2 linked regions of the Thiosulfativibrio zosterae genome follow. The protein of the gene in region 2 binds, or shares a complex with, the protein of the main gene of each other region. Links are inferred from orthologs where the notes say so. Each region holds a gene or a part of one and is shown on either strand. Other genes may lie near its edges. The genes, in order: dsbD and THMIRH_RS09175.

The links.
Region 1: the proteins of THMIRH_RS09175 (region 2) and dsbD are in contact, whole or in part, in a crystal structure (PDB 1JZD), measured with the Escherichia coli proteins. The link is inferred for Thiosulfativibrio zosterae from one-to-one orthologs.

The regions. Positions count from the first base shown.
Region 1 is NZ_AP021888.1:739,994-746,288, reverse strand. Bases 3,356-6,295 are described here. They hold dsbD (protein-disulfide reductase DsbD), read left to right. Parts: upstream 3,356-3,874; coding sequence 3,875-5,716; downstream 5,717-6,295. Other genes in these bases: aroQ (type II 3-dehydroquinate dehydratase), read left to right, coding at 5,908-6,295; THMIRH_RS03165 (FxsA family protein), read right to left, coding at 3,356-3,734. In the rest of the region: THMIRH_RS03180 (DUF302 domain-containing protein), read left to right, coding at 1-223; THMIRH_RS03175 (OmpP1/FadL family transporter), read left to right, coding at 714-2,081; THMIRH_RS03170 (SDR family oxidoreductase), read left to right, coding at 2,272-3,105; more of THMIRH_RS03165, read right to left, coding at 3,246-3,355. UniProt on the Escherichia coli protein: Required to facilitate the formation of correct disulfide bonds in some periplasmic proteins and for the assembly of the periplasmic c-type cytochromes.
Region 2 is NZ_AP021888.1:1,985,360-1,991,477, forward strand. The notes cover bases 2,146-4,908. They hold THMIRH_RS09175 (DsbC family protein), read right to left. Parts: upstream 4,007-4,908; coding sequence 3,284-4,006; downstream 2,146-3,283. Other genes in these bases: THMIRH_RS09165 (valine--tRNA ligase), read left to right, coding at 2,146-2,517; THMIRH_RS09170 (TIGR04211 family SH3 domain-containing protein), read left to right, coding at 2,495-3,205; xerD (site-specific tyrosine recombinase XerD), read right to left, coding at 4,089-4,908. In the rest of the region: more of THMIRH_RS09165, read left to right, coding at 1-2,145; more of xerD, read right to left, coding at 4,909-5,015; rplS (50S ribosomal protein L19), read right to left, coding at 5,142-5,486; tRNA (guanosine(37)-N1)-methyltransferase TrmD, read right to left, coding at 5,590-6,118. UniProt on the Escherichia coli protein: Acts as a disulfide isomerase, interacting with incorrectly folded proteins to correct non-native disulfide bonds.

The sequences.
Region 1 (6,295 bases), 1.2 Mb from region 2 along the record:
AACTGCTCGTAAAATGATCGACTTCTCTCCTGCAATGGGTGGTTTCCTACCTTGCCGTGTAAATATCATTGAAGAAGAAGATGGCTTACACATCTACACCATGAACATGGACATGGCGATCAAAATGGGCAAAAAAATGCCAGAAGATCTAAAAGTAGCCACTATGCAAGTGCGTGACACCATGTGGGAAATGTTACAAAAAGGTAAAAAAGGCGAGTTCTAATACGCTCAGTTTTTTGCTTTTTACCCCAATAGAAACCCGCGCCTAAAAACGCGGGTTTTTTATTGCCACCACTTTTGTAGATTTAACATACCCAAACCTGAACACCTCAAAAACTAACTTAACCCATTCTTTTTTAAAATCCCCGCAAAGCACCATAAATAAAGGCTTTGATAAAAATTATCAGCGTAGGTATAAAAATTTTTTGGAATGAACCCAAAATAAACCTTATAACCCAAAATCCTTATATTAGAAATTACTTATAAATAATAAAATCAACACTTTAAAGGCATTTTAAACGTAAAAAGCAACCCCTAAAGCAATACGAATTAATACACCTAATCGGCCATAAAATTTATTTAATTATCAAGCCCAAAAACTTTAATGCATAGTAGCAAACGTAATTAAACAAGCACCGTTTAACAAGCAGTTAAACCCCGTCCAGAGAAGGAAGCGGTGCAACCCAAATTAAAAACAAAGAGAGAAAATACACATGAAAAAAACAAGAATCGCTTTAGCAATCGCAACAGCAGCACTTTCATCTACACCAGTCTTTGCAACCAATGGTGATGTTCTAATTGGTTTAGGCGCTCAATCACGCGCATTGGGCGGAACTGGTACAGCAGCGTTCTATGGTTCTGAAAATGCTCTGTCTAACCCTGGAATGCTTGGTAAATCTGTTGGCACTGAATTTACAATCGGCGGAACTTTGTTTAAGCCAAATGTTAAAGCAACTACTGACGTGGCATCTATGACTGGTCAACCAGTTTCACAGACAAGTGATAATGATACCAATGTAATTCCAGAAGTTTCTCTTTCAACTCGTCTATCTGAAAATCTTACTTTTGGTTTAGGTATTTTTGGCTCTGCGGGAATGGGGGTGGATTATCGTGACAATGCAGGTACAAATGGTATTACTGCAGCAGCAGGTCAGAATGGTGATGGAACAGCTTTATTTAACGGCTACAGCAATTTGCAATTAATGAAATTTGCACCAACATTAGCATACAATTCAAATAATTATGGTATCGGTTTTGCTCCAGTTATTCAGTATGGTGCTCTTGATATCAACTACAAAGCTAGCTCTATTAATCCAGCTACTTACGCCAACCAAGGAACAAGTAATGTAGGTAATGGCATGTCAACGGACCTAGGCTTTGGTTACAATCTTGGTGGATACTTTGATATTACAAATGATTTAACTTTAGCACTTGCTTATCAATCAGCAATTTCGATGAAATACAAAAACCAAATATCAACTGCCGCTACTGGCTTTGGTTTAACCATGAGTGATGACTTAGAACAGCCAGCGGAAATGAAAGTTGGTGTTGCTTACACCATGGGAAGTTTAATGTTCACTGGTGACTACAAAAACATAGCTTGGGGATCCGCTAAAGGATACAAAGACTTTGGCTGGGAGGATCAAAATGTATTTGGTTTAGGTGTAAAATACTCTGGCAATGGATACTGGGCAGGAGCAGGTTATAACTACGGCTCTGACCCAATCAAAGTCTTAGATGAATCAAAAACTGCTGCTCAAGGTGGATACAATAACCAAGCAACAAATCTTTTCAATAATCACTTCTTCCCTGGAGTTGTTGAGCAACACTTTACTTTTGGTGGAGGATACAGCTTAACTAAAAACATTGCGATTGATGGAGCAGTAGTTTATGCGCCTCAGGTTTCAAAAACAATTAATACTGGCGCAGTTGGTGGCGGAATGGCTTACAACGCTGCCGTCGCGGGCGGATCTACACAAGTCGCAGCTGCCCCTTACTTAAGCAACCCAGCGAATGCTAGCACACACACCGTTGATCACTCTCAAATCGGCTACACTGTATCTTTACGCATGAACTTCTAATTTAAACCATTAAATTAGACACAATTAAAAGCCACTCAAACGAGTGGCTTTTTTGTTTTGAACGCTTCTAAAATCCAACCAGGCCTGGTTAAATTTAACCTCAAACTATTTATATTTTTGCTGTCACAGGGTTGTCATATTCCCTTTTGATTTTTTTGTGATACTATTCGCAAAAAGTGAGGGCAAAACAATGGCACGAGTATTAATTGCAGGGTGTGGCGACATAGGTTGTATGTTGGGCAACAGCCTTGGCGCTAAAGGACATGAAGTTTTCGGATTAAGACGCGATATTTCAAAGATATCTGCGCCCATCAATCCCATTGCGGGCGATTTGTTTAATCTAAACACCGCTATCCCCCAAAACCTAGACTATGCGTTTTACATAGTGTCTGCTGCCAGCTATAAAGATTTTGAATATTATCAAGCCTATGTGCTTGGCCTTAAAAACTTGATTAAAGCTTTAAATGGCCAATCGATTAACCGCCTATTTTTTATTTCAAGCACATCGGTATTTGGCCAGTCGGACGGCGAATGGGTGACTGAAGAAAGCCCATCTGAGGGCAAAAACTTCTCAAGTAACCGTATTTTAGAGGGTGAAGCCTTGGCTTTAAATGGCCCCTTCCCTGCAACCGTCGTGCGTTTTGGCGGGATTTATGGCCCAGGAAGAACGCATCTAATTGATTCGGTTATTTCTGGTAAAGCACATTGCATGGAAGATGTTTACAGCAATCGCATTCACTCTGAAGATTGTGCCGCGATGCTTGAACACCTGATGAATTTGGAAAACCCTGAAAGCCTGTATATTGGGGTAGACAATCTACCAACCTTGACTTGTGAGGTTTATGATTGGTTAGCAGAGCAATTGTCTGTTCCCGATTTAGAACACAAAGAACCTACCGAAAATACGCGTTTGCTCAGAAGTAACAAGCGTTTGTCTAATCAAAAAATTCGCAGCACTGGGTATGAGTTTAAATATCCAACCTATCAAGAAGGTTATGCGGCCATTTTAGAAACTTTAAATTAACATTCTGTCAGAAATTAAAGCCTCCACCCCATTAGGTTTTGTAAGCATCACGAATCCATATCACAAACCTTTGGGGCGCAGGCTTTAGCCTGCATCCATCTACTTTAAACCTCCAAAGTCATCCTTTTTGGGGTTCTTTGTTAGGATTGCTTTTTATCGGCTGACCCGCTTACAATTTCCCCTTCAATAATCTCAATTGACTTGGTCACTTTAAGATCACCTTTGTCGGTTTTTTCCTGCCAATCGCCTTCATAAATATTTTGGCGATGATAATAACGGCTGGAAGTGCGATGTTTTAAAAACTGGCTGGCCAAACGATGGCGTATTGGCGGTATCAAAAATAACAAGCCTAAAATGTCGGTAATAAACCCGGGAACCAATAAAAATAAGCCGCCAATAAATATCATCACACCTTCTAGCATTGCTTGCTGAGGTGCCTCGCCAGAGGCTAATGCTGCTTGTGCCTTTTGCATCGTTAACAACCCTTGGCTACGCATTAAACTCGCCCCCAAAATCGCCGTTCCCACAACCAATAATACCGTGGTTAAACCGCCAATCACGCTGCCCACCTCAATTAATACATAGAGTTCGGTTAAAGGGACCAGCAAAAATAATACAAGAAATTTCATAAAGGGCTTCTCAGTCAAAAGAATTGTCAAGATTGCTTCAGGCAATCCATCAATATCGCATTTAAAATAGGTTAGAATTGCTTATAAGCAAAGCTTAATTTAATTTATGGTTATAAATAAAAACATTTCAAGGGTGGGATATGAAACAGTTTAAAGGGTTTCTGACAATATTGGCAGTTTTATGGCTTGGTTTTTTCCAAGTTGCTCAAGCAAACAACGGCTTTAACTCGTTACAAGATTTAAGCAAACTGGTTGCCGATGAAGAGCCTGAATTGCTTGCTGCAGACGAAGCCTTTGCTTTTAATGCCGAGCCCGATGGCAAAGGTCAATTGGTTTTAAACTGGGTTGTTGCCCCCCACTACTATTTGTATCAAGAAAAAATTCAAGCCAAGGTTTTAGAAGGCTCGGCCACGCTTGGCGACATTAGCCTACCCGTCGCTGAAGATAAATATGACAAGGTTTTTAATAAAAATCTTAAGGTCTATCATGGCCCATTTACCGGCTATTTGCCAATCAGTAACCTATCGGGCGATGCAAAAGTTCAAATCGTCTTTCAAGGTTGTGCAGAAGCCGGTGTCTGTTATCCTCCCATCAAAAAAACCATTGCAATCAACACTGCCACTTTGGGTAGCGGCGCACAAGCTGCCCTTACAACCAATGTCGCTCCTGCGCCAACTGCATCTAGCTCATCCTTATCAGAAACAGACCAAATTACCGATACTTTAAAAAACAGCACCGTTTGGGTCGTGATTGGCACTTTCTTTTTATTTGGGTTGTTGTTGTCTTTAACGCCTTGCGTTTTTCCTATGATTCCCATTTTATCGAGCATCATTGTGGGGCAAGGCGACCAACTCACTACCCGCAAAGCTTTTACCATGTCGTTGGTGTATGTTTTAGCCATGTCAGTGACCTATACAGTGGCAGGTGTCTTAGCTGGACTGTTTGGCGAAAACCTGCAAGCCGCTTTTCAAAATGCCTGGATTATCGGAACTTTTAGCATCATCTTTGTACTCTTAGCCTTTTCCATGTTCGGCTTCTACGAACTACAACTGCCTTCTGGCTTGCAAACTAAAATCACCAATATTTCAAACAAACAATCGGGCGGCACGATGACTGGCGTTGCCATCATGGGCTTTTTATCTGCTTTAATTGTAGGGCCTTGCGTTGCCCCTCCATTAGCCGGTGCATTGATTTATATTGGTCAAACCGGTGATGCGTTATTAGGCGGCTCAGCCTTGTTTGCAATGAGCCTAGGCATGGGGCTCCCTCTTCTATTACTAGGGACTTCTGCCGGCAAACTGTTACCGCGTGCCGGCGCCTGGATGGACAATGTCAAAGCCGTTTTCGGGGTATTGATGTTGGGTGTTGCTATTTGGATGGCAGAGCGCATTTTACCTGCTGAAGTCACTTTAGCTTTATGGGCAATCCTACTCATCAGCTCTGCCATTTACTTGGGCGCACTAGAACCGATTGGTACAAAATCTGGCTGGTTTAAATTATTTAAAGCCTTGGGCGTTACCCTGCTAGCCTATGGTTTAATTTTAATACTCGGTTTAGCGGGAGGTTCAAAGGACTTATTAAACCCTCTTAAAGTTTATCAAGGCGGTGGTACTGCAGTTGCAGAAAGCCATTTAACTTTTAAAACCATTAAATCGATTGACGACCTAAATGCTGAACTGGCTGCCAATCCCAAAGTGATGCTCGATTTCTATGCAGACTGGTGCATTAGTTGTAAAGAAATGGAAAAATTCACCTTTAGCGATGCACAAGTTAAAGCGGCGCTCTCTGGCGTAACGCTGCTCAAAGCAGATGTCACAGCCAATGATGATACGGATAAAGCGTTAATGAAAGCTTTTCAGGTCGTTGGCCCACCAGCCATTATGTTTTTTAATAATGGCGTTGAAAATGCCGCAGCCAGAGTTGTCGGTTTCAAAAAACCAGAAGCCTTTATTCAAAACATTCAAAATGGTTTTAAACCTTAAAACCCTCAAAACAAGCCCAAAAATGACCAGGCCTGGTTATTTTTGCGGCCTTTTTAGTTTAAAAAGCCTGCTTTTATAAACTTTCAGCGCATTTCGCATCATTTACACACCCATAAAACACGCATTTTTCGCATAGTTTTGAAAACTTATGTATAATTTGCTGATTAAAATCAATTAAATGGAACCTTTGAATGGCGGACATATTGGTACTCAATGGCCCAAACCTCAACATGCTTGGTAAACGCGAACCCGAAATTTACGGTCGTAAAACCCTCAAAGACATTATTTTGGAACTGGAAGAACTCGCTGATAACTACGAAGTTCGCCTCCACAGCTTTCAAAGCAATGCAGAACATGAATTGGTAGAACGTGTTCATTTGGCCATGGATGACGATATCGATTTCATCATCATTAACCCTGCTGCTTTCACCCACACCAGCGTGGCATTAAGAGATGCCTTGGCAACCGTAAAAATTCCCTTTATTGAAGTGCACCTTTCAAACATTCATAAACGAGAAGCTTTTAGGCAACATTCCTACTTCTCAGACCTCGCCGAAGGCGTTATTGCAGGGCTTGGCC
Region 2 (6,118 bases):
CAAATGGTGGTTGAGCGTCAGCTAGCCGCTAAAGGATTGTCGCGTCATGATTTAGGGCGCGATGCCTTTATCGAAAAAATTTGGGAATGGAAAGCAGAATCCGGTGGCACCATCACCCAACAGTTGCGTCGTTTAGGGGCATCACCCGACTGGTCGCGTGAACGCTTTACGATGGACGACGGCTTGTCGAATGCGGTCAAAGAAGTCTTTGTGCAACTTTACGAAGAAGACCTGATTTACCGTGGCAAGCGTCTGGTGAACTGGGATCCCGTCTTGCACACAGCCGTATCAGATTTAGAAGTTATTTCTGAAGAAGAACAAGGCTCTTTATGGCACATGCGCTATCCACTTACCGATGGTTCTGGCGTTTTAGTGGTAGCCACTACCCGTCCGGAAACCATGTTTGGTGACCAAGCGGTTGCCGTCCACCCAGAAGACGAACGCTACCAGCATCTGATCGGGCAAACCATTACTCTGCCGTTAGTCGGTCGTGAAATCCCTATTATTGCCGATGATTATGTGGATAAAGATTTCGGAACTGGTTGCGTCAAAATCACGCCAGCGCACGACTTTAACGACTATGAAATGGGCAAACGCCACAATCTACCTATGCTCAACATCATGACGATTGATGCAGCCATGAATGATGAAGTGCCTGAAAAATACCGTGGTCTGGATCGTTTCAAGGCCCGCCAAGCCGTGATTGATGATCTTGAAGCTTTGGGATTGATGGAAGTCATCAAACCTCACAAACTTATGGTTCCCCGTGGCGATCGTACCCATGCGGTTATTGAACCCTTCTTAACCGACCAATGGTATGTTGCCGTTGAGGCCTTGGCAAAACCAGCCATCGATGCGGTTAAAAATGGCGACATTGAATTTGTACCTAAAAACTGGGAAAACACCTATTTTGAATGGATGAACAATATTCAAGACTGGTGTATTTCTCGCCAAATTTGGTGGGGACACCGCATTCCCGCATGGTATGACGAGTCTGGCAAGGTCTATGTTGGGCGTGACGAAGCTGAGGTTCGTGCCAAACACAACCTGCCTGCCGACCTTGCTCTCTCCCAAGACAACGATGTACTGGATACTTGGTTCAGTTCAGCACTCTGGACCTTCTCAACACTGGGATGGCCTGAAGACACAGAAGAGCTTAAAAAATTCCACCCAACCTCAGTGTTGGTTACTGGTTTCGACATTATCTTCTTCTGGGTTGCCCGTATGATTATGATGACCCTGAAATTTAAAGGTGAAGTCCCCTTTAAACAAGTTTATGTACATGGTTTGGTGCGGGATGGCGAAGGCCAAAAAATGTCGAAATCCAAAGGCAATGTGCTTGACCCTATCGATTTGATTGATGGTATCGACCTAGAATCCTTGGTACAAAAACGCACCAGCGGCATGATGCAGCCAGAGAAAGCAGCGCAAATTGAAAAAGCCACCCGTAAACAATTTGCCGACGGTATTGATGCCTATGGCACCGATGCCTTGCGCTTTACTTTTGCCTCTTTGGCTTCTACGGGTCGTGACATTCGTTTTGACATGAATCGCTGTGAAGGCTATCGTAATTTTTGTAACAAGTTATGGAATGCTACGCGTTTTGTACTGATGAACACCGAAGGTTATGACACAGGCGTAGATGAATCTTTGCCCGTTGAGTTGTCATTGGCCGACAAATGGATTGTGTCTAAACTACAAGGTCTAGAGTCCGAAGTGGCCAAGCAGTTTGATAACTACCGTTTTGACCTAGCCTCTACCGCCTTGTATGAATTCATTTGGAACGAATATTGCGATTGGTATTTGGAGTTGGCCAAACCCGTTCTTAACAAAGACGATAGCGGTGATGCCGCCAAACGCGGCACTCGCAAAACTTTGGTGCGCGTTTTAGAAACCTTGTTGCGTTTGTTGCACCCAATTACCCCCTTTATCACCGAAGAAGCTTGGCAAGCGGTTGCACCCCTAGCTGGCAAAACCGGCAACAGTTTAATGTTGGAAGCCTATCCGCTCGCCGACCCCAGCAAAGTTGATGTAGATGCCGAAGCGGAATTGGAGTGGGTCAAAGCATTCATTATGGGTGTGCGTAAAATCCGCTCAGAAATGGACATTAAACCCAGCAAAGCCTTGCCAATTTTATTGCAAAATGCCACTGAAAATGACCAGGCCTGGTTAAAAAACAACACGGTTTTCTTAACTTCCTTGGCAAAATTGGAGTCTATCACTCTATTAAGTCCCAACGACACAGCACCCGATGCCGCTGTCGCTTTAGTCGGTGAGATGCAAATTTTAATTCCCATGGCTGGCTTAATCGACAAGGATGCAGAACTGGCGCGTTTGCAAAAGGAAATTACACGCTTGCAAGGCGAAACTCAGCGCTTAGACGGCAAACTGTCTAACGAGAGTTTTGTTGCTCGAGCACCTGCCGATGTTGTTGAAAAAGAAAAACAAAAACTACAAGATTCTTTGAACGCCCTAAAAAACTTAGAGGAACAATATGAAAAAATTAGTCAACTTTAAGACCCTAAGTCTCGCTGTTTTTGCGACAGCCGCTTTTACGGTTCAAGCGCCCGCGCTTGCAGAAGAAGGTTCAGGATTTAAAAACTATGTGACCGACTCGATTGAAATTCCTTTTCGTTCAGGGCCCAGCTACAAATACAAAATCAATCGTATGATTCGCTCAGGAACGCCTGTGACTATTTTAGAAGTGAATGACGAGCAGTGGGCCAGAGTGGAATACACCGACAATAAAGGCCGTACCTTTGAAGGTTGGATGCCTTCTATTTTGCTGCAAAATCAACCCGTTGCTAAAGTTCAACTTGAGCAAGAGATGGCAAAAAATGCCAAACTTGAGCAAGCAAAGATTCAGCTCACTGAAGAAATTGATACGCTTAAAAGTCGTTTAGAAACCACTCAGAACTCCTTAAATGATATTAACAAAGAAACTTTTGAGATTAAACAAGACTACAAACGCCTCAAAGAAATTTCGGGCAATGCCGTTGCGATTGGTGAAGAGAATCAGTCTTTAAAGCAGCAGGTATTAGATTTAAGCAATCAAAATGCACTTTATAAAGAACAAATTCAACAAGCAGAAGATGTGGTTGAACGCCAATGGTTTTTAACCGGTGGTGGCGTTTTGTTACTTGGGATTTTACTGGGCTTGTTTTTCCGAGCGCCCAAACGCAAAAAAACCTGGGATACTTTATAAGCACCTGATTTGAATCCATAAAAAAGCCAGCGAAAGCTGGCTTTTTACTTTGATGCGAATACTAATCAACTAGAGGAATTAACTCGGTTTATTCAATAACTTAATGAGCTCGTTTGCTGGAACATAACCTGGTAATAACTCACCAGATTCCAACAAGATTGCTGGCGTGCCATTCAAACCTAAACGCTGAACTTGGGACAAATGTGATGCAATTGGATTGGCACAAGTTTTAGCTGGCACAGGCAGTTTATTCATGGCATCGTCCATGACTTCGGTGGGTTTATCAGAACACCACACAGATACCGCTTTATTATAAGAAGCAGAACCGACGCCTGCTCTTGGATAAGACATATAACGCACACTGACACCTGCTTCATTCAATGCAGGCACTTCGTGATGAAGCTTAGTACAATAAGGGCAGTCAATATCGGTAAAAATGGTCACTTGATGCTTAACAGTTCCCTTAGCAGGATAAACAATCATCGACTTTTCATCAAACCCCGCCATGACCTTTTTATAGGCCGCTGTTTGCGCCAACTCCGTTAAATTTTTGCGGGTTGCCAGATTAATAAAACTACCACTGAGCAAATACCCGCCATCTTCCGACATATAAACCACTTGGGTATCGACAGTCACTTGATACAAGCCTTTAATAGGTGTCTCAACAATCAATGCTTGCTCAGCATCGGGAATCATTTTGGCCAATTGTTTTTTAATATTTGCCGTGTCCGCCATAACTGGCAATGAAACCATCAGCGCCAGACCCAAACTCCATTTTTGTAACCTATTTTTTTGCTGCATACTCAGTCCTGCTATCACCGTAAAATAAACTGCAAGCGTATCACAACAATTGTAAAAAACAATGAATCAAAGATGAAAAGCATCACCCTCTTGGGTGATGTTTATGATGCAGGGCTTGCAACCTTGCCTTGGCCACATGGGTATAAATTTGAGTTGTTGATAAATCGGCATGACCCAACAGCAACTGCACGGTTCTTAAATCAGCGCCATGGTTGACCAAATGCGTGGCAAAAGCATGGCGTAAGCTGTGAGGTGATAAATTCATCACAATACCCGCTTCTGCGGCTAAATGTTTAATGCGATGCCATAATGTTTGGCGCGTCATAGGACGCCCGATTCTGGATACAAAAAGCGTCCCTACCCACTTCTGCTTAACCAAACTAGGACGCGAAGTTTGTAAATATTTTTGCAACCAATCAATGGCCTCTTCACCCACAGGCACGATACGTTCTTTATTACCTTTGCCTGTAACCTGCACCAATCCGGCTGACAAGTTAATTTGTTCATAAGGCAACTCAACCAACTCAGAAACCCTTAAGCCTGAAGAATAAGCCAACTCCAAAATGGCTCTATCCCGCAAACCCAAAACCGATAATACATCAGGCGCATTGAGCAATGCCTCAATTTGAGATTCGCTGATTACTTTAGGAATCATGGCACTCAGCTTGGGGGGCTTTAATAGCGCCGCCGGGTCTTGAAGAATTAAATTTTGCACCACACAAAATTGATAAAAACGCTTAAGACTGGATATCGCTCGGGCAATCGATTTAGGTTGCTTATCTTGCTCGAACAGCGCAAAAACATAATCCTCTAATTGGGCTGAAGAAATGCTCAAAAGATCTGAAAAACCCTGTAAATTTAACCAGGCCTGGTAGTTTTTAAGGTCATTTTGGTAGGCTGAAAGCGTGTTTTCACTCAATCCATCCAGGATTCTTAGGGATTGAATAAACTGCACTATTTGCGGTGCTAACTTTGTCTGTGGTTTGGAGGTTTTAATTGATTTCGTCATACCGCAAAGTATAGAAAAATTTTAACCTTAGGGTTTGATTAGTTTTCAGAAAACAAAAAAGCACTCCGAGGAGTGCTTTCTGCAGTGACACAAGGTGTTTGGGCAGTTGCCCAAACGGCTTTGTGATTACACTTTTTCTCTGATACGCGCAGCACGACCAGAAAGATCGCGTAGGTAGTAAAGCTTTGCGCGACGAACCGCACCACGACGCTTAACAACAACGCTTTCAACTAATGGGCTGTAAGTTTGGAAAGTACGCTCCACACCTACACCGTGAGAAATTTTGCGAACGATGAAGTTAGAGTTTAAACCACGGTTTCTTTTAGCAATTACAACACCTTCATAAGCCTGTAAACGCTCGTTGTTACCATCTTTTACTTTAACTTGAACCACAACTGTATCACCAGGTGCAAAATCTGGTAGTTGTTTGGTCATTTGTTCTGCTTCAATACGCTTGATGATATCGCTCATCTTTAAGCACTCCATATCTATCAGAGAGTCTATCTCTGAATTTTTATTTATCCAACATTCGGCAATCTAAGCCCAGAGGTTGAATCCAAATTGTCTTACAAAGTTATTTGGCGTTATCCGCTAAATAAACTTCATATAAATCAGGACGACGATTTTGCGTCCTTGAAATTTTTTGTGCGTGGCGCCATGCATCAATTTTAGCGTGATGACCTTCCAACAGTACATCCGGCACTCGCATGCCATCAACCTCTTCAGGTCGGGTGTAATGTGGGCAGTCTAACAAACCATCCGAAAAAGAATCCTGCACCGCCGAAAGATGATGACCAAGGGTACCAGGTACCAAACGGATCACCGCATCCATCATCATCATGGCAGGTAACTCTCCGCCGCTCACGATGAAATCACCTACGGCAATTTCTTCGTCTACTTGCGAATTGATGAATCGCTCATCAATCCCTTCGTAGCGTCCACATACAATCGTAATGTGCGACTTTTGCGCCAACTCTGCGACTTTTTGTTGTGTCAAGGGCTTGCCTTGTGGCGACATAACTATCACATGAGTTTGGGCTTTTTCTTTCGAAAGTTCGCCAGCAATATCTTGCTTAATGGCATCGACGGTGTCCTTAAGCGGT